3 regions of the Streptomyces sp. iso_384 genome follow, and region 1 is predicted to be linked to each of the others. Evidence: riboswitches for the same ligand, from Rfam matches in the RefSeq annotation. Region 1 holds a riboswitch; each other region holds the start of a gene.
The links. Region 1 has a riboswitch for cobalamin ahead of AC0VY3_RS11080 (cobalamin biosynthesis protein). Riboswitches for the same ligand answer to the same signal wherever they lie in the genome.
Positions count from the first base shown of each region.

Region 2: linked by a shared signal. The riboswitch ahead of AC0VY3_RS19670 (CbtB domain-containing protein) and the one ahead of AC0VY3_RS11080 (cobalamin biosynthesis protein) in region 1 are both predicted to bind cobalamin.
Region 3: linked by a shared signal. The riboswitch ahead of AC0VY3_RS16265 (ABC transporter substrate-binding protein) and the one ahead of AC0VY3_RS11080 (cobalamin biosynthesis protein) in region 1 are both predicted to bind cobalamin.

Region 1 is NZ_JBWBTT010000001.1:2,526,213-2,532,921, reverse strand. Features, by position in the region: gene AC0VY3_RS11100 (alpha/beta hydrolase) at 1-1,017, opposite strand, end outside; gene AC0VY3_RS11095 (class II aldolase/adducin family protein) at 1,084-1,743, opposite strand; gene AC0VY3_RS11090 (inorganic phosphate transporter) at 2,021-3,286, shown strand; gene AC0VY3_RS11085 (hypothetical protein) at 3,299-3,529, shown strand; cobalamin riboswitch at 3,692-3,823, shown strand; gene AC0VY3_RS11080 (cobalamin biosynthesis protein) at 3,961-4,956, shown strand; gene AC0VY3_RS11075 (cobyric acid synthase) at 4,953-6,659, shown strand; gene AC0VY3_RS11070 (putative cobaltochelatase) at 6,656-6,709, shown strand, end outside.
Region 2 is NZ_JBWBTT010000001.1:4,376,154-4,382,862, forward strand. Features, by position in the region: gene AC0VY3_RS19660 (SDR family oxidoreductase) at 27-845, opposite strand; gene AC0VY3_RS19665 (CbtA family protein) at 1,047-1,802, opposite strand; gene AC0VY3_RS19670 (CbtB domain-containing protein) at 1,872-2,087, opposite strand; adenosylcobalamin (AdoCbl) riboswitch at 2,103-2,240, opposite strand; gene AC0VY3_RS19675 (histidine phosphatase family protein) at 2,354-2,950, shown strand; gene AC0VY3_RS19680 (4'-phosphopantetheinyl transferase family protein) at 2,999-3,733, opposite strand; gene AC0VY3_RS19685 (metallophosphoesterase family protein) at 3,730-4,710, opposite strand; gene AC0VY3_RS19690 (phosphoinositide-specific phospholipase C-related protein) at 4,867-6,709, opposite strand, start outside.
Region 3 is NZ_JBWBTT010000001.1:3,644,259-3,650,967, forward strand. Features, by position in the region: gene AC0VY3_RS16260 (beta-ketoacyl-[acyl-carrier-protein] synthase family protein) at 1-1,002, shown strand, start outside; cobalamin riboswitch at 1,101-1,287, shown strand; gene AC0VY3_RS16265 (ABC transporter substrate-binding protein) at 1,348-2,394, shown strand; gene AC0VY3_RS16270 (FecCD family ABC transporter permease) at 2,391-3,491, shown strand; gene AC0VY3_RS16275 (ABC transporter ATP-binding protein) at 3,488-4,279, shown strand; partial or broken gene AC0VY3_RS16280 (PRC and DUF2382 domain-containing protein) at 4,547-5,470, opposite strand; partial or broken gene AC0VY3_RS16285 (adenosylcobinamide amidohydrolase) at 5,699-6,429, shown strand.

The DNA of each region.
Region 1 (6,709 bases):
CGGGCTGCGGGCGGCGAGCTCCCGGGAGGGCCCCCAGGGGGCGATGGTGTCGTCGGGGCCGTGCAGGATCAGGGTCGGGGTGCGCAGCGAGGCCACCGCCGAGGTCTCCAGCACCGGGGCGGCGCTCATCCCGGTCCGGCCCTGGGCGGCGCGGACGGCGAGCGGCAGCAGGGCGGCCGGGACGCCGCGGGCCGCGGCCAGGGCGCGCAGGGTGACCGGCCAGTCGAGGACCGGCGAGTCGAGGACGAGGCCGCTGATCCGGTCGCGGAGCGGTGACTCGACGGCGGCGTACAGGGCCATGGTGGCGCCGGTGGACCAGCCGTGGACGATGACGTTCCGCGCTCCGTGGCGCAGGGCGTGGCGGATGGCGGCGTCGAGGTCGCGCCATTCGGAGGCGCCGAAGTGGCCGAGGCCGTCGGCGGGGCGCGGGGCTCCGGGGTCGCCCCGGTAGGCGAAGTCGAGGATCGGGAAGCGCTGTGCGTGCAGGAAGCCCATGAGGTTCATGGGATGGGTCCGGGTGGCGCCGAGACCGTGCACGGTGATGATCCAGGTGTCGCGTGCGCCGGGGACGTACCAGGCGGGCAGGATGCCCAGCTCGCCGGGGATCTCGGCCTCCTGGTGGTCCAGGCCGAGGTCGCTGCCCGGGTCGCCGCCGTACAGCGCGGGGGTGAGGCGGACCTTCGCGCCGGGTTCGAGGAGCCCCTGGCCGACGCTCTCCAGTCTCCGCACGACCGTGTCGGCGGCCTGGGAGGCCCCGTCGACGACGGGTCCGACGACCGCGTGGACGCCGGGTCCGGCGAGGCCCCAGGTGCCGGGCCGGAGCGCCGAGAAGGAGCGGGTCAGGGTGACCTGCCCGGCCGCCGTGGCGTGCACGGTGAGCCTGCGGTCGGCGGGGAGGGGACGTCCGGGCGTCGCCTTGAGGGCGACGCCACTGGCGTACCGGCCGGCCGCGACCGCTGCCGCACCGACGCCGATGATCGAGGTGACGGCCGTTGCCGTCGCGGTTACCGGGCGCACCGCTTCAGTGTCGTGGCGCGGGTGACGAACTGCCAGCGGACAGGGGCCGTCCGGGCGGGGCGCGGGTCAGCCGGGCTGGCCGTATCCCTTGAGCGCCTCGGTCACCTCGGCCAGCTGGGCCGTGTCGAGCAGGGCCGGGGTGCGGCCGGGCACGGAGCTCGCGGTGAGCCAGAGGCGGCACAGCCACTCCAGTTGGGCGGTGCGTTCGTAGGCCTGGTCGAGGGTGTCGCCGTAGGTGACGGTGCCGTGGTTGGCGAGCAGACAGCCGGTGCGGTCCCGGAGGGCTTCGAGCATGGCGTCGGCCAGTTCGGGGGTGCCGTAGCGGGCGTAGGCGGCGGCGCGGACCGGGCCGCCGAGGATGGCGGCCGCGTAGTGGATCAGCGGCACCTCGGTGACGAGGGTGGAGACGGCGGTGGCGTGCACGGCGTGGGTGTGGACCACGGCGGCGGCGTCGGTGGAGCGGTAGACCGCCAGGTGGAGAGGGAGTTCGCTGGTCGGCCCGAGCTCCCCGAGGACCTGCCGGCCGTCCAGGTCGACGCCGACCGCGTCGTGGGGTCCGAGCCGGTCGTAGGGCACCCCGCTGGGCGTCACCAGGACCAGATCGCCGACCCGGGCGGACACATTGCCCGAGGTACCCACGACCAGGCCGTCCGCCGCGCTGCGGCGGGCCGTCGCGACGACGTCCCGCCAGGTCTCTGCCACGGATTCCGGGTGCTGCTCGCTCATGGGGCGATCGTAGGCGCGAAGGCGCGCAACCGGAACGTCACGCGGGCAGTGACGGGGATCTCTTCCGGGCGCCGAACAGCCGGTCAAAATGTTCGCCAACGGGCGGCAAAGGGCAGTCCACGCCGCACCCCACAGGCATCCCGCAACCTCTCCCGCACACAAGCGGAAGCGACCCACTCCGTTTGGGGTCACCGCAAAGCCCTGTCCAGTTCATCTTCCGTTCACTCAGGTTGCCTACGGTCCACGAGCCACTGACGTCGAACGATTGCCTGGGTAAATGGAACACATCACGCTGCTGCTTGCGATTGTGGTCGTAACAGCTCTCGTGTTCGATTTCACGAACGGTTTCCACGACACCGCCAACGCGATGGCCACCACCATCTCGACCGGCGCACTGAAGCCCAAGACAGCGGTGGCGATGTCCGCCGTTCTCAACCTGATCGGCGCGTTCCTGTCGGTGGAGGTCGCGAAGACGATCTCCGGCGGGATTGTCAACGAGGACGGCCTCAGAACCGAGGTCATCTTCGCGGCGCTCGTCGGCGCCATCCTGTGGAATCTCCTGACCTGGCTGGTCGGCCTGCCCTCCAGCTCCTCCCACGCCCTGTTCGGCGGTCTGATCGGCGCCGCGGTCATGTCGGCCGGCTGGTCCTCGATCAACGGCGGCACCGTGGTCACCAAGGTGCTGCTCCCGGCGATCGCCGCCCCGCTGGTGGCCGGCCTCGCCGCGATGCTGGCCACGCGGCTGACGTACCGGATCAACCGGAACGTCACCGACCCGAACCAGCTGAAGTCGACGGCCAAGGGCTACCGGGCCGGACAGATCGCCTCCGCCGGTCTCGTCTCGCTCGCCCACGGCACCAACGACGCCCAGAAGACGATGGGCATCATCACCCTGGCCCTGGTCACCGGCGGCGTCCTCGCCCCCGGCTCCAACCCGCCGATGTGGGTCATCGTCTCCGCCGGTGTGGCCATCGCGCTCGGCACCTACCTCGGCGGCTGGCGCATCATCCGCACCATGGGCAGCGGCCTGACGGATCTCAAGCCGCCGCAGGGCTTCGCCGCCCAGACCAGTGCGGCGACCGTCATCCTGGCCTCCTCGCACCTCGGCTTCTCGCTCTCCACCACCCAGTCCTGCTCGGGTGCCGTGATGGGCGCGGGCCTCGGCCGCAAGGGGGGCGTGGTCCGCTGGTCCACCGCCACCCGGATGTTCGTCGCCTGGGGTCTGACCCTGCCGGCCGCGGGTCTGGTCGGCGCGGGCGCCGAGTTCCTGACCAAGCAGGGCACCTGGGGCATCACCGTCACCGCGATCCTGCTCGTCGGCGGCTCCTTCGCGATCTGGCTGGCCTCGCGCCGCCAGCCGGTCGACCACACCAACGTCAACGACGCGGCCGTCGGCGAGGACGAGCCGCAGGGCGTCGTCACCACCGCCATCGCCGCGGTCCAGCCGCCGCCCGTCGGCGGCCCGGCCTCCGACCTCATGACCACCATCCCGGCTCCGGCCACGGCGCCCGACGACCCGGCCCGGCCGCCGGCCACGGTGTAAGGACAGATCCGCATGAAAATCGACTGGGCAGCTCTCGCCTCCGTCTTCGGTGTCAGCCTCGTGGTCACCGTCGCGCTGGTCGGCCTCTTCACCCTGGGCATCGTCGCCCTCTCCAAGCAGTCCGCCACGGCCGGAAGCAGCGTTTCCGGCGGATCGGTGGCGCTGGCGCGCACCGGCGCGTACGCCTGCTTCGGGCTGTGCGTGGCGGCGGTCTCGTACGGGATCTATCTGATCGTCGCCTGACCCCGTTCCACCGCACTTCCTCGGGCCGGACACACCTCGTGTGTCCGGCCCGATGTGCGTCCGTGTGTGCGTCCGCCCACAGGGGAGCCCCGCAGGTCAACAGCGAGTTGACGGCTGTTCTCGGGGCGTGGTGGACTGCCGGAGCCATTTACGGCGACAGCAGAGGAAGCCGGTGCGAATCCGGCGCGGTCCCGCCACTGTCACCGGGGAGCACTCCCCCACACCGGACGTCACGGCTCGCGGTACGCGGGCTGGAAGGCCGGGGGAACTGCGGATCCGGAAGCCAGGAGACTCTCGTCGCCGGTCACGTCGAACCAGGGCGCGGACCCTGAGTGAGGACCTACGCCATGCCCGGCCGCCGTGTGCCGCATCCTGTGCCCCCCAGTGACGGCCCCGGTGCCGGAACGCCTCTGCTCACGGCGGCCTGAGCCGTGCGTGCCGACCGCGTCTTCGCGTACGGCGCCACGGCCGGACTGATCGCCGACGCCCTGCTCGGCGACCCCCGGCGCGGCCACCCCGTCGCCGGATTCGGCCGCGCCGCCGCGCGGGTGGAGTCCCTGCTGTGGCGTGACGACCGGGGCCGGGGCGCGCTGCACACCCTGGTGTGCGCCGGAGGCGCCGTGGGGGTAGCCGCGCTGGCCGCACGCGCCGTGCGGGACCGGCCCGCGCTCGCCGTCGCGCTGACCGCCGCCACCGCCTGGTCCGTCGTCGGCGGTACGTCGCTGGGCCGGGAGGCCCGCGCCGTCGGCGGCGCGCTGGCCGCCGGGGACCTGGAGGTGGCCCGGGAGCGGCTGCCGCATCTGTGCGGGCGCGATCCGCACTCCCTGGACGGTCCGGGCATCGCCCGCGCGGTCGTCGAGTCGGTCGCCGAGAACACCTCGGACGCGGTCGTCGGCGCGCTGGTGTGGGGGGCGATCGGCGGGGTGCCCGGGCTCGTCGGGTTCCGGGCCGTGAACACGCTGGACGCGATGGTCGGCCACAAGTCGCCCCGCCACCGCCGCTACGGCTGGGCCTCGGCCCGCCTGGACGACCTCGCGGGGTGGCCGGGCGCCCGTCTGACGGCCGCGCTGGCCGTCGCGGCGGGCGGACGGCCCTCGGAGGCCGTACGCGCCTGGAAGGCGGACGCGGGCCGGCACCCGAGCCCGAACGCCGGTCCGGTCGAGGCCGCGTTCGCGGGGGCGCTCGGCGTACGGCTGGGCGGGACGCTGGCGTACGCGGGGCGCGTCGAGCACCGGCCGGTGCTCAACGGGGCGGCCGGGCGGGAGGTGCGGGGCGCGGACATCGAACGCGCGGTGCGGCTCTCGCGCCGGGTGGGCGCGCTGGCCCTCGGGGTGTGCGTGGCGGGCCGGCTGGTCGCGGGGCGCGTGGCCGCCGGCCGTGCGGTCGCCGGACGGTCGTCGACAGGACAGAAGCGGGGACGGGCATGAGCGGCGGACTGCTGGTCGCGGGAACCACATCGGACGCGGGCAAGAGCGTCGTCACGGCGGGCATCTGCCGGTGGCTGGTGCGCCGGGGCGTGAAGGTCGCGCCGTTCAAGGCGCAGAACATGTCCCTGAACTCCTTCGTGACCCGCCAGGGCGCGGAGATCGGGCGGGCCCAGGCGATGCAGGCGCAGGCCGCCCGGGTGGAGCCGACGGCCCTGATGAACCCCGTGCTGCTGAAGCCCGGCAGCGATCGGTCCAGCCAGGTGGTCCTGATGGGGAAGCCGGTCGGCGAGATGAGCGCCCGGGGGTACCACGGAGGCCGTCAGGAGGCGCTGCTCGGCACGGTCACGGACTGTCTGGAGCAGCTGCGGGCGAGCCATGACGCGGTGATCTGCGAAGGGGCCGGGTCGCCTGCCGAGATCAATCTGCGGCGGACCGACATCGTGAACATGGGCATCGCGCGGGCCGCGCGGTTCCCTGTGCTGGTGGTCGGGGACATCGACCGGGGCGGGGTCTTCGCCTCGTTCTTCGGCACGACGGCGCTGCTGAGCGCCGAGGACCAGGCGCTGGTCGCGGGCTACCTCGTGAACAAGTTCCGGGGCGACGTCTCACTGCTGGAGCCGGGGCTGGACATGCTCCACGGTCTGACCGGGCGGCGGACGTACGGAGTGCTGCCGTACGCCCACGGGCTCGGCATCGACGAGGAGGACGGCCTGCGGGTGTCCCTGCGCGGCGCGGTCCGCGAGTCGGTGGTGGCGCCGCCCCATGGGGAGGACGTGCTGCGGGTGGCGGTCTGCGCGGTGCCGTTGATGTCCAACTTCACGGACGTGGACGCGCTGGCCGCCGAACCGGGCGTCGTCGTCCGCTTCGTGGACCGGGCCGATGAGCTGGCCGACGCGGACCTGGTGATCGTGCCCGGGACGCGCGGCACGGTGAAGGCGCTGGCCTGGCTGCGCGAGCGGGGGCTCGCGGACGCGTTGGTACGGCGGGCGGCGGAGGGCCGGCCGGTGCTCGGCGTCTGCGGCGGGTTCCAGGTGCTCGGTGAGCGGATCGAGGACGAGGTGGAGTCGCGGGCGGGGGTCGTGGACGGGCTGGGGCTGCTGCCGGTGCGGATCCGCTTCGACCGGGCCAAGACGCTGGCGCGGCCGGTCGGTTCGGCGCTGGGCGAGCCGGTGGAGGGGTACGAGATCCACCACGGGGTGGCCGATGTACGGGGCGGGGAACCGTTCCTGGACGGGTGCCGGGTGGGGGCGGTGTGGGGGACGCACTGGCACGGGTCGCTGGAGAGCGATGCGTTCCGGCGGCGGTTCCTGGTGGAGGTGGCCCGGGCCGCAGGGCGGCGGTTCGTTCCCGCGCCGGACACGAGTTTCGGGGTGCTGCGGGAGGAGCAGCTGGATCGGCTGGGGGATCTGGTGGAGGAGCACGCGGATACGGATGCGTTGTGGCGGTTGATCGAAGGCGGGGCGCCGCCGGGGTTGCCCTTTGTGCCGCCGGGGGCGCCGTCGTCGGGTGCGGGGGCTCCGCAGAGCCGGGGCGCTGCCCCGGACCCCGCTCCTCGATCGCCGGAGGGGCTGGAAACGGCTCACCCGGAGGCGCTGGGAGAAGCCCGCGGGAACAAGGGGCTTGATGGTGCCCGGTCCGCGGAGTCAACGCCCCGCGGGCTCGGGGAAGCAGCTGTTGTTCATGTCGACCAGGAGGCCTTGTGAGTACGCCGTATCCCTTCACCGCGATCGTCGGGCAGGACGACCTGCGGCTC
Region 2 (6,709 bases), 1.8 Mb from region 1:
GACGCTATCAAGCGGCACGGCGGCGGTCAGACGATGCCGCCGTTGGCCCGCAGCACCTGGCCGTTGACCCAGCGGGCCGGGCCGGCGAGGAAGGAGACCACCTCGGCTATGTCCTGCGGGGTACCCAGCCGCTCCAGCGGCGGCTGGGCGGCCATCCGTGCGACGGTCTCCTCGTCCTTGCCGTCCAGGAACAGGGCGGTGGCGGTCGGCCCCGGCGCGACGGCGTTGACGGTGATGTCGCGGCCGCGCAGCTCGCGGGCGAGGATCAGGGTCATGGCCTCGACGGCGCCCTTGGTCGCGGCATAGGCGGTGTAGCCGGGCAGCGCCAGCGACAGCACCGAGCTGGAGAAGTTGATGATGGCCCCGCCCTCGCGCAACCGCCGAGCGGCCTGCTGGTCGACGACGAACGTGCCCCGGATGTTGGTGCGGTGCATCCGGTCGAGCGTGTCGAGTTCGAGCTCGGCCAGCGGCGCGAGCGCTATGACCCCCGCCGCGTGCACCACCACGTCGACGCCGCCGAACGTCTTCTCGGCGGCGTCGAAGAGCGCCGCGACGGCGACCTCGTCGGCCACGTCCGCCTGCTGGGCGAAGGCCTCACCACCCGCGGCCGTGACGGCGGCGACGGCGGCCTCCGCCTCGGTCCGCTTGCCCGCGTAGTTGACGACGACCGCGAAGCCGTCGGCGGCGAGCCGTTCGGCGCTCTCGCGGCCGATGCCCCGGGAACCCCCGGTGACCACGGCCACCCGACGAGGGGCGTCACCGGCGCGTGCGGCCGGCGCGGAGGACGCGGATGCAGGTGCCGGCGTCGATACGGACGTCGATGCGGATGTGGACTGTTCGGTCATGGCGGTGCTCCTGGCGACTGGGGTCGCGGCGGTCCCGTGAAACCCGGCGAGATCAACGCTAACATCATCGCGATAGCGACGATACCCCATGGTCGTAGCAACGCTATGAACATCGCTACCCTTCTTTCGCCCGGCCCGCACACGACGGAACCCGCCGGGCAGGCCCCGGCGGGTTCCGTCGTGTGCGTCAGTGCGATCCGCTCAGTTCACCGCACTCGCCGTGCGGGGCGTCGCGGCGCGGGCCACGGGCGTCAGGAGACGTTCGGTGAGGTGGCCGAAGACCACGCCGAAGACGCTCCACAGCGTCGTCTGGACCGCGAGCGTCGAGAGCCGGAACTCCCACAGCAGAGTCGCCGGGAAGTCCTTGCCCACCTCGTCGAAGGAGGGCAGGAAGGCGTAGGAGAGGCCGATCAGCAGAACGAAGCCTGCGACGGCCACGACGGTGGCGTTCCAGTTGCCCAGGCGGGGAGCGAGCCATTTGCCGATGATGACGGCGGCGACGGCCAGCAGCACACTGAGGGCGACCATCAGGAAGAACAGAGTGGTGCGCTTGCCGATGGTGTCGGGGTTGCCGACGGCGGGCGGGTTCGCCGGGTACTTCAGGAACGGCACGACATAGACCGTGAGCAGGGCGGCGCCCGCGATCAGCGCGGCCGTGGCCCGGGGGCCGAAGTTGCCGATGCGGCCCAGCGCGTAACAGAACACGAGGGCGGCGATCCCGCCCACGGCGACGCCGAAGACCAGGACGCCGGTGGCGAGTCCGCCGGTCGCCTGCATGGTGCGGCTGACCAACTCCTCGCCGCCGCCGTGGTCGTGGCTGTGGGCCTCTTCGAGGGCGATGGCCGCGTCCACCTGGGACTCACCGAGGAAGTAGGCGACGGCGAGCGCCAGCGCGCCCGCGATCAGGCCCGCGAGCATGCCGCGCACGAGCAGAGCTCTGACAGATATGGAGTTCACGATGGTTTCCTGGTTTCTCTTGCTTCCCGTGTCCGCTGATTTCCTGCCGCTTCAGGTGTCGCAGGTGCCTCAGTGGCAGGGGAAGCCGAGCAGGTGGCGGCCGTCGTGGACCCACTCGTGGACGCCTTCGCCCGAGATGAGCGCAGTGGCACCCTGTTCGGCGCCGACGAAGTACAGCAGGACGAGCATGAGAATGCCGAAGAAGACCGCCCACGGGGCAATGGCCTTCGCCGAGATCGGAGTGATCGCGGATGTTCCGGTTGCGGGAACGGCGGACTGTGCCATCGCAGTACCTCCTGTGGGAACACGCGTCCCTGTCGTGGTGCTTCGGACGAAGGTGCCGGGTCTGACTCACCCGCAAGGATGCGGGTTCACAGTGGCGCGACCGTGCCGGATTCTCACCGGACTTCCGTCACACCCTCGTCATGGTCGACGTGACCATACCGCCTGTACACAGGCGCCGCCATGGTCCAATCTGCGGAGCCGGGGAGCACGGATCCCTTGGGACTGCAGGGCTTTGGGGCCCATGGTGAAGGAGTGACGGCAGGAACATGACAGTACGGGTGATGTTGATCTCACCGGCGGTGAACGCGGCACTGCGGGAGGCCCGCTTCGACGGCGACGCTCCCCTGGACCGGTCCGGCCGGGAGCGCGCGCGGGCCGCGGCCGGCGCGGTGCCGAAAGCCGGGCTCGCACTGAGCGGCCCCTCCGAGCGGTGCCGCGAGACCACCGCTGCGCTCGGCCTGGCGGCGCGGGCACGGACCGAACCGGCCCTGGCCGGCTGGGACCTGGCGCGCTGGGCCGGCCGCCGTCTCGACGAGGTGGCCGCCGCCGAGCCCGCGCAGGTGGCCGCCTGGCTCGGCGACCCCGCGGCGGCGCCGCACGGCGGCGAGTCGCTGCACGACCTGGTCGGGAGGACCGGGCGGTGGCTGGACTTCCTCGGCGGACCGGACGCACCCGGCACGAGCTTCCTGGCGGTGGCCGAGGCCGCCGTGGTCCGGGCGGCGGTCGTCCATGGTCTGCGGCTGCCCGCGGAGGCGTTCTGGCGGCTGGACGTCGCCCCGCTGACGCTGACCGGACTCAGCGGCCGGTCGGGCCGGTGGAACGTGGGACTGGGCCGCCCCCTGACCGCTCCCCCGGCCGACTGAGCGTCACGCCGCGTCGCCGCCCCAGCAGACCGGCCGGCCGGCCGAACGTCACACCGCGCTGCTGTCCCGCCAGTCGGGCCGGACCAGCACGGCCGTGGCGACGATGCCGTCCTCGATCCGCCAGAGCCCGTGCAGCGTCGTCGGCAGCGCCGGGTCGGTGAGCAGCAGCCGGGCGTCGAAGGAGCCCTCGGCGGCCACACCGCCCTGAGGACCGTTGCCGCTGCCCGGTCCATCGGTCCGTCGGAACGTCAGGTCGGCCTCGGTGAAGTCGAGTTCGAGGCCCGTGACCGGATACCAGGTCTTGAAAACGCTCTCCTTGGCGCTGAACAGGACCCGGTCCCAGTGGATTTCGCCCGCGTCGTCTTCGTCCGAGCCCTCCGGAGCGGGCGGACCGATCCGCTCGCGTTCGGCGGGCAGCGTCACCAACTCCCGTACGCCGCTGGGGAGCGGGGCGTGCGGTTCCGCGTCGATGCCCAGCGACAGCACGTCCTGCGCACGGGCCAGCGCGGCCGCCCGGTACCCGTCGCAGTGGGTGAGGCTGCCGACGATTCCCCCGGGCCACAGCGGTCGTCCCCGGTGCCCGTGGAGCACGGCCACCGGCGGCAGGCCGAGTCCGGCCATGGCCCGCCGGGCGCAGGCACGGGCCGTCGCGAAGTCGTTCCGGCGTTTGGCCACGCTCTTGGCCATCAGCGCCTCCTCCTCCGGGAAGAGGGTTCCGTCCGGGACGCTCTCCGCGCGGGTCGCCGCACAGGAGACGTCGGCGGGGAGCAGCAGCTCGATCACGAGGTGCCTCCGGGGGTGCGCGGTCGTGCGGACGGTTCGGCGCCGGTCCGGGCCGGTGGGGTGGAGTCGCCCTCGTACGGGAGGATCTGCCGCAGCAGACCGCGCGGGTGCCCCCTCTCGCGCCATTCCCTGGGGTAGCCGATGGAGACCTCCTCGAAGCGCACCCCGTCGTACCAGGTCGTCCGGGGGATGTGGAGGTGTCCGTAGACGACGGCGGTGACGTTGAAGCGGCGGTGCCAGTCGGCGGTCAGTTCGGTGCCGCACCACTGCGCGAACTCCGGGTACCACATCACCGACGTGGGTTCCCGCACCAGCGGCCAGTGCCCGGCCAGGACGAGGGGTATCTCGGAGTCGTGCTCCGCGAGCCGGCGTTCGGTCGCGGCGACCCGGGCACGGCACCAGTCGTCCCGGGTCGGATAGGGGTCCGGGTGGAGGAGGTACTCGTCGTTGCAGACGATGCCGGACTCGTGCGCGACGGCGAGCGACTCCTCCTTCGTGTGCGTTCCCGGGGCGCGGAAGGTGTAGTCGTACAGAAGGAAGAGCGGTGCGATCGCCACCGGTCCGTCCGGGCCCGGCCAGAGCGGGAAGGGGTCTTCCGGAGTCGTCACCCCGAGCTCCCGGCACAGCTCGACGAGGTGGTCGTAGCGGGCCTGGCCGCGGAGCTGGACCGGGTCCTTGTTCAGGGTCCACAGCTCGTGGTTGCCGGGGGTCCAGATCACATGGGCGAAGCGTTCGGCGAGCAGTGCGAGCGCCCACCGGATGTCCTCGGGCTGCTCCGCCACGTCGCCGGCGACGATCAGCCAGTCCGCGTCGGTCGTCGGGTGCAGGGACTCCACGAGGGGCCGGTTGTCGGTGACCGCGGCGTGCAGGTCGCTCACGGCCAGCAGCCGGCCCGCGCCCTGCTGTCGGTGTCCGTCGCCGGGGGCGGGAACGGCGGCGGGAGCACCGTGCGGTGCGGAGTCGCTCGGAGGAGGCATGGGCAGCTGGTTCCTGATCTGTCGGCGGTCGTCCGGCTCCGTCCGCACGGTGGGAGCCCTTGGGTACGTAGCGTCTCACGCTCCCCTCGCGGTTCCCCCGGGGTTTCGGAGGGTGGGCACGTCGGCCGCGGCGGGACGTCGGCCGAGGACGTGGGGTCAGTCGGCGTCCGCCCGGCGGGAGTTCAGTTCGTTCACCGCGCCGAGTGCGTCGCCGACCGTCGTGTAGTCGACGGCGATGAAGGTGACCGGACTGCCGCGCTCCGCCTCGCAGGCGCGGGTCCGCTCCAGGACCCAGTCCCGGGCGTTGACACGGCCGGCGTCCAGGCGGCTGCCGCCCGCGTTCGTGATGAAGTGGTTGAGGAGGAAGAGCTGCTTGCCGGTGCCGCCCCGGTGCGGCGCGCAGGTCATCTCGGAGGGGTTCCGGAAGGCGAACGGGGTCTCCATCCCGTACCGGTAGAAGTTGCGGTACCAGGGCGCCGGCCCGTCGGCCTTCTCGGCGAACAACACCAGCCGGCGGCCGCTGTCGATCATCTCCCCCAGCGTCGGCCACGGAGCGTCCGGGTCCGCCGCGGGGGTGTGCAGGAGGTCGTCCAGGCCGGCGGCGCGGAACGCCTTCTCGGTGTCCTCGGGGCTGATGTCGTCCTGGACGATGAGCGTCACGATCTCGGTGGGGTGGGCGCGCAGCCAGTCGCCGATGTCCTCCAGGGCCGGGACCAGTTCGATGGCCCCGGCGCGGCAGACTCCGTGGCAGAGCCACAGGCCCTCGCGCGGCGGGTTGACCTTGTCGATGGCACCGGAGATCAGGCGGCGCTGCTCGGGGGTGAACTCCGGGGAGTCGAGGCGCTCGGCGATGTCCTGCGGGCTCTCCCAGCGGTACGTGTCGATCTGGAGGGCCCGGACGCCGGTGTTGAGCTGGGCGGGGATGTCGGGGTCCTGGAGGGGGCCGATGAACCGGTCGGCCGTGGTGGACATGGCGTTGTGCGAGGTCAGATAGGCGGCTTCGTCGTAGCGCAGTTCGCACAGGCGGCTGCTGCCCAGGCACTGGCGGGGTGCGGACGGGCCGAACACGGGCGGCACGACCAGTACGCCGGCGAGTGCGGCGCAGGCCACGCCCGCCGCCGTCGTACGGACCGCCGTCGGGGTCGGCATCCGGCTCGGGCGCACGAGCAGCGCCCAGCCCACGCCCGTGAGGAGCACGCCGCCGACGAGGGCCGCGAGGGCGGCGCCCAGCCCGGTGGCCGTCATCTGGTCCACGGCGTTGCGCTGGAGGTCGTCGACGAGCGCGGTGACGCTCGGGGCCCAGGAGGACGGGACGGCGAGAAGGCGTCCCCCGGTGATCAGCCGGGCCAGCAGCACGGTCACGGCGGTCAGGACGCCCGCGCAGGCGAGCGCCTGTCCCAGCCGCATCAGCCGGCGGGCCGGGGCGGCGGGGCCGGTGAACCAGAGCGTCGCGAGAGCGGCCAGGGCCAGGGTGACGGCGAGGACCTGGAGCAGGGTCAGCAGCCGGACGTAGTCGCGGGCCTCCTCCAGGGCCGTGAGGTCGTTCCCGGCGGTCAGGGCGCCGGTGAGGTCCCACGTACCGTCCTGGAGGGTGGTACGCAGGTCGGCCACCGCGCTCCGCGAGCTGTCGGAGAGCGCGGCGGCCGCGGTGGCCGCCAGCGCGGTCGACACGTCCCCCTCCCCCAGGGCCACCTCGATCTCGGGGCGCAGCGCCGTCCGTTCCTGCTCGGGTACGGCCGTGAGAAGGGCGTCGGCGGCGCGGTCCGCCTGTTCCTCGGTGAGCGGCAGCGCGGGCAGCTCGGGGGCCCGGCCCTCCTTGAGGGCGTCGAGCGCGGTGGCGAGGTCGGCGGTGAACCGTTCGAAGTCCGGCTGGTCGCCGCCCTGGACGTTGGCCACGAGGTCGCCGAAGTAGACCTGTGCGAGGTCGGCGAGGTTCTCCAGCACCGGGGCCAGGTCGACGGTCAGCCGGAGCTCGTCGCGGTCGCCGCGCAGATAGCCG
Region 3 (6,709 bases), 1.1 Mb from region 1:
TTCGCCGTCCTGGCCGCCAGGGAGGCGGTCGCCGACGCCGGGCTCGACCCCGAGCGGTGGGACGGCGCCCGGGTCGCCGTCGTGGTCGGCACCAGCAGCGGAGGATCCGCCGGACTCACCGAACAGGCCGTCGCCCTGGAGCGACGCGGCCCCGAGGCCACCTCGCCCTCGGGCATCCTGCTGACCATCCCGAACATGCCCGCGGCCGAGATCGCCATCCGGATGAAGGCCACCGGACCCAGCCTCGCCCCGTGCACGGCCTGCTCGTCCGGGGTGACCGCCCTGTCCGTGGCCCGGGACATGCTGACGCTGGGCCACTGCGACATCGCCATCGCCGGGGCCACCGAGTCCATCGTGTTCCCGGTCGCGATGACCGGCTTCGCCCGCTCCGGCGCGGCGGCACCGCGGGACGGCGACCCCGCCCGCCTCTGCCGGCCCTTCGCCGCGGACCGGGCCGGGATCGTCATGGGCGAGGGCGCGGCCGTCATGGTCCTGGAGCGGGCCGAGGACGCCCGGGCCAGAGGCGCCTCCCCCCGGGCCCTGATCGCGGGTACCGGCGCCACCACCGACGCCCACCACCCCACCAGCCCCCACCCCTCCGGGGACGTGGCGCGGGCGGCCGTCGACGGCGCGCTGCGCGACGCGGGCTGGCGGCCAGAGGACGTCGACCACGTCAACGCGCACGGGACGTCGACCCCCCTCAACGACGCCACCGAAGCCGCCCTCATCGGCCGGGCCTATCCGCACCGGCCGCCCGTCACCGCCCCCAAGGGCGTACTGGGCCACTGCATGGGCGCGGCCGGCGCCATCGAGGCGGGCCTGACGATCCTCACGCTCCAGCACGGGATGATCCCGCCGATCGCGAACCTGGACGCCCCCGCGCCCGGGTTCGACATCGACTGCGTCACCAAGGCCCCGCGCGAGGTGCCGGTACGGCGGGCCGTCAGCCACTCCTTCGGCTTCGGCGGCCAGAACGCGGTGATCGCCCTCCAGGCTCCGTAACGACGCAGTCCGCCCGGGCCGGTGCGGCAGGCCGATCCCGCGCCGCACCGGCCCGCGCCCAGCGGCCCGCCGCACCGCGCCTGGTCCGCGGAGCCGCGTGATAGCTTGCCGGGGCCAGTCGAACCCCAGCGACGGGGTCAGGGAATCCGGTGCGAGACCGGAACTGACGCGCAGCGGTGAGGGGGACGGGCGGGGCCACGGCCACTGGAGCACCCACCTGCTCCGGGAAGGCGTCCCGCCCGGACGAACCCGAGTCCGAAGACCTGCTGGCACCCGCGCCCGCACCGGGGCACGGGAACCGTACGACGGGCTCCGCGGCTGGGCCCAGAGACACAGAGGTCCTTCGTGCTGTCCACGGCCACCCTCGCCCCGATACGTACCGCCGCCCTGCTCGCGGCGGGGCTCCTCCTGCTGACCGCCTGCGGCGGGGGTGAGAGCACCGGGGCCGCCGACGGGAAGAAGACCGAGGGCTTCCCGCTCACCCTCGAGAACTGCGGGCGCACCGTCACCGTGGAGGCCCCGCCCCGGCGGGCCGTCTCCGTCGACCAGGGGTCGACCGAGATCCTGCTCTCGCTCGGGCTCGCGGACCGGCTCGCCGGGACCGCCACCTGGAGCGACCCGGTCATGAAGGGCCTGGAGAAGGCCAACGCCGGGGTCGAGCGGATATCGGAGAACCGGCCCTCCTCGGAGAAGGTCCTCGACAAGGAGCCCGACTTCCTCAGCGCCTCCTTCGCCTCGACCCTCGCCAAGGGCGGCGTCGCCCCCCGCGAACAGTTCGAGAAGCTCGGCGTTCCCACGTACATCTCGCCCGCCGACTGCACCGGCAAGGACAACAGCGGCGGCGGCGACGGAGCCCGTACCGCACCGCTGACGATGGACAGCGTCTACACGGAAGTCCGCGAACTGGCCCAGGTGTTCGGCGTCCCCGAGCGCGGTGACGCCCTGGTGAAGAAGCTCCGGGCCCGCGTGGACCGGGCCACCGAGGGCGTCGACGCCTCCGACGCCTCCCTTCTCTACTGGTTCTCCGACTCCAAGGCCCCCTACCTCGCGGGCTGTTGCGGCGCCCCCGGCGTCATCACCAAGGAGCTCGACGCGAAGAACGTCTTCGACGACACCCACGACGAATGGCCCCAGATCAGCTGGGAGACCGTCGCCGACCGCAACCCCGACGTCCTGGTCATCGGCGACCTGAGCCGTACGACGCAGACCGCCGAGAGCGCCGACAAGAAGATCGAGTTCCTGGAGTCCAACCCGGTCACCAAGACGATGGACGCCGTCAAGAACCGGCGTTACGTGCTGCTCAGCGGCCAGGCCATGAACCCCACCATCCGGACCGTCGAGGGCCTGGAGCGCGTCGCGGCCGGACTGCGCGACTTCGGGCTCGCGGGGTGAGGGCGAGCACGGACAGCCGTACGGTCGGGAAGCCGGCCGACGCACCGCCTGCCGCCGTCCGCCCCGACGGCCCCGCCCGGGTCGGTGCGCCGTTCACCGTTCTGCTCTGGAGCGGCGGCCTGCTCCTCCTCCTGGCCTCCGTCGCGGTCGCCGTCACCATCGGGCCCGCCCGGATCTCCGTGCCCGACGTCTGGTCCGCCGTCGCCGCGCACCTCGGGTTCGGCGCCAGTGACCTCAGCCCGATCCGGGACGGCATCATCTGGAACCTCCGCATGCCCCGCACCCTTCTCGCCGCCGTGTGCGGCGCGGGGCTCGCGGTGTGCGGCACGGTGATGCAGTCCCTGCTGCGCAACCCGCTCGCCGACCCCTTCGTCCTCGGCGTCTCCTCCGGAGCCTCGACCGGGGCGGTCGTGGTGGTCGTCCTCGGGGTCGGCGGGGGAGCGGTGTCGCTGTCGGCCGGGGCGTTCGTCGGGGCCATCTGCTCGTTCGCCCTGGTGCTGCTGCTCAGCCACACCCTCGGCGGCTCCACCGACCGGGTCGTCCTCTCCGGCGTCGCCGCGATGCAGCTCTTCTCCGCCCTCACCTCCTTCGTCGTGATGACCTCCGCCGACGCCGAGCAGACCCGCGGGGTGCTGTTCTGGCTCCTCGGCTCGCTCAGCGGCGTCGGCTGGAGCGAGGTCGTCCTCTGCTCCGCCGTGCTCGCCGTCTGCCTGGTGGTCTGCCTGGCCCACGCCCGTACGCTCGACGCCTTCGCCTTCGGGCAGGACGCCGCCGCCGCGCTCGGCGTGAACGTCGCCCGCACCCGGATCGTGCTGCTCTGCACCACGGCCCTGCTGACCGCCGCCCTGGTCAGCGCGGCCGGGGCGATCGGCTTCGTCGGCCTGGTCCTGCCGCACGCGGCCCGCGCCGTCACCGGATCCGGGCACCGGCGGCTTCTGCCGGTCACCGCACTCGCCGGGGCGATCTTCCTGGTGTGGGCCGACACCCTCGCCCGGACCGTCCTGGACCCGCAGGAGGTACCGGTCGGCGTCGTCACCGCGCTGATCGGCGTCCCCGCCTTCGTCCTCGTCCTGTACCGCACCCGGAGCACGTCATGAGCCGCACCACGCACGGTTCCGTCGGCCTGCGCGCCGAGCGGGTCGGCCGGGAGGCGGGCGGCCGGCTCATCCTCGACGGCGTGGACATCGCCCCGCCGCCCGGCTCCACCGTCGGACTCATCGGCCCCAACGGCTCCGGAAAGTCCACCCTGCTGCGGATCCTCGCGGGCCTCCTCGCTCCGGCCACCGGTGTCGTCACCCTGGACGGGAACCCCCTCGCCGGCCTCGGCCGCCGCACCGTCGCCCGCCGGATCGCCGTCGTCGACCAGCACGCGGTCACCCAGGTCGACCTCAGCGTCCTGGACGTCGTACGCCTCGGACGTATCCCGCACCGCCGCGCCTGGTCCGCCCCCGACCGCACCGACGAGGACGCCGTCGCCGAGGCGCTGCGGCGCACCGGGCTCACGGACCGGTCCGGCCAGTCCTGGCACACCCTGTCCGGAGGCGAACGGCAACGCGTCCAGATCGCCCGCGCCCTGGCCCAGCAGCCCCGCGAACTCCTCCTGGACGAACCGACGAACCACCTCGACATCCAGCACCAGCTGGACCTGCTCGCCCTGGTCGCCGAACTCCCCGTCACCAGCGTCGTCGCGCTGCACGACCTCAACCTCGCCGCGATGTTCTGCGACCGGATCACCGTGATGAAGGCCGGCCGGGTTGTCGCGGGCGGCACCCCGGCCGAGGTCGTCACCGGCGAACTCATCGAGGACGTCTACGGGGTCCGGGCTGTCGTCACCCCGGAAGGCCCCGACGGACGCCCCTCGGTACGGTTTCTGCCGCGCCGCTGAGCGCCGTACGGTCCTCTCGGTACGCCGCTGAGCGCGGTCGCGCCCCCGGACAGCCCGCCGGGCGGACCCGTGTACGAGTCCGCCCGGCGGCCGAGGACGTGGGAGCGGCCGTGTGGCCACCTGAGGAGGTGCTGGTCAGCGGCGTCGCCCCTGGCCGAACTCGCCATCGGTGTCCTTGCCGGTGCCCATGTCCTTGCCGTCCGCGTAGTCGATCTTCTCCTTGCGGATCTCGGCGGAGACCTCCTTCTGCTCGGTGACCCGGTTGGTCTCCAGCCGGACCCGCTCCACCGGCACGGCCTCCTTGCGCACGGTGGCGCGCTCCGCGTGCAGGGTGACCTCGACGTCCTGCTCACCGAGGTCCGTCGTCCCGACGGTCTTCTCGCCGGGCTGCAACGGTTCGCGGACCACGCGGACCTCTTCGTGGGACACGGGCACGGTCCGGGTGACCTCCTCGGTCACCACGTACTTGTGCAGCCGCGCCCTGCCGCTCTCGTACTCCTCCTTGCCGACGTGCAGCTGCTCCTCGGAGCGGATCATCTCCTCCTTGCCGCTCATGTCGGCCGCCCGGGACGTGCCCGCTCCGGCGCCCGCCAGCGGGCGTGCCGTGGTGGAGGCGTCCGTGTCGCGGTGCCTGCCCGTACCGCTGCCTGCTCCTGCCATGCCCGCAGCTCCTGTCGTTCCCGCGCCGGCCGTCCCGGCGCTCGTCCCGGCCGTGGTCGCCTTCCCGGTCGCCCTGGCTCCGGGGGCCGTTCCGGTCCCACGGGCCGCACCTGCCGCACCCGCGGCACCGGCCGCGCCCATCGCCCCGGTCCCGGCGGTGGTCGGCGCGTCCATGCCGGCCGACCGGTCGTCACCTAGGTTGCCGGACTTCCTGGTCAGGCCGTAGTGCCGGTACAGCTCTTCCTCCTCCGCGACGGAGAGGTGCGCGTCCGCGTCCACCCGCGGCGCGTCCTTGACGCTGTCCTTCGGATGGGCTAGGTGCAGGTCGGAGCCCACTCGACGGGATCCGGCGAGCGGGACGAAGCTCTCCTTCATGCCGAACAGACCGGTCTTGACCGTGACCCAGTCGGGCTTGCCGGTGTCGTCGTCGACGTACACCCGGCCCACACTGCCGACCTTCTCGCCGTCGTTGTCGTACACGGTCAGACCGTCGAGTTCTCCGGAATCCGTGAAACCGTCAGCGGCTCCCATAACCGATTCCTCCTCTCGGGCACGCCCTGTGGTTGGCTCCACCGGAGGTGGCGCGTCCGAATTCCATCGCGCCTCACCCGCATGCACGCTGCAACCGGCCGCTTGCCCGGATCGAGGTCCTCGAAGGCCCGGTGCGGGGCCTTGGCCCCGTGCGGCGGTGCCGGGCCGCCCCGAAACCTATTAGGCCGAACGGGTGACGACGCAGGTCCCGCATATGATCGGCGGACCGTGGCGGCCGTACGACGGACCACCGCCGACCTGCCGAACCGCCGAGCCTCCAGGGGTGCGCCATCTCTTCCGTACGCGTCCGGCTGCCCGCGCAACGCGGCGAACTGCGCGACCGGCACGAGGACGGGCACCGCCTCCACCACCTCCTCTGGCGGCTGGGGCCCGGTGTCCGGGTCTGCAGCAGCGCGGTGCTCGGCGGCGGCATCGGCCCCCGGGCCTGGATCCTCAACGCCCAGGTCCCCGGCGGCTACCCGCGCCTCGACCCGGACCGCCACCTCGCCGAGATCGCCGCAGCGGAGGGGCTCACCGGCCCGGGCGCCGGGCTGATGACCGCCGCCGACGTCGCCGCGTACGCGACCGGCCACGACGGCGGTGTCACGGCGACCGTCACGGCGGGCCTCGGTGTACGGGGCTGGGCGGCGGCCCCCGACGACGACCGGGCCCCCTCGTTCCGGCCCGGCACGGTCAACATCGTCGTCACCCTTCCTGCCGCGCTCTCCGACGCCGCCCTCGTCAACGCCGTCGCCACCGCCACCGAGGCCAAGGTCCAGGCCCTCCTGGACGCCGGACTCGACTGCTCGGGCACCCCCACCGACGCCGTGTGCGTCGCCGCCCCCGAACCGGGGCCCGACGGTGGCGAACCCTTCGCCGGACCCCGCTCCACCTGGGGCGCGCGGATCGCCCGCGCCGTCCACACGGCCGTACTGGCGGGAGCCCGCCCGGCAGCGTGACCGGGTCGGACCACCGTCACCGGGTGCCGCACCACCGCGTCGAACGGACAGCCCTGGGTGGTGTGCGCGGTGGCCATCGGCTGCCTGCGCCCCGAACGGTCCGCCGCCCGCGCCGGCAGGCCCCCGCTCCTGGTCCTCGGGGGTGTGGCCTGCGGTGACGGAGTCGAGGGGCTGGCTCATGCGGTACCTCGCACGGGGGCGGTGACGGGCTGAATACGGACCGTGGGACGCGCTCCGCACCCTCGGAAGCGTGTCGCCCGACTTGGCCACGACCCCGCGA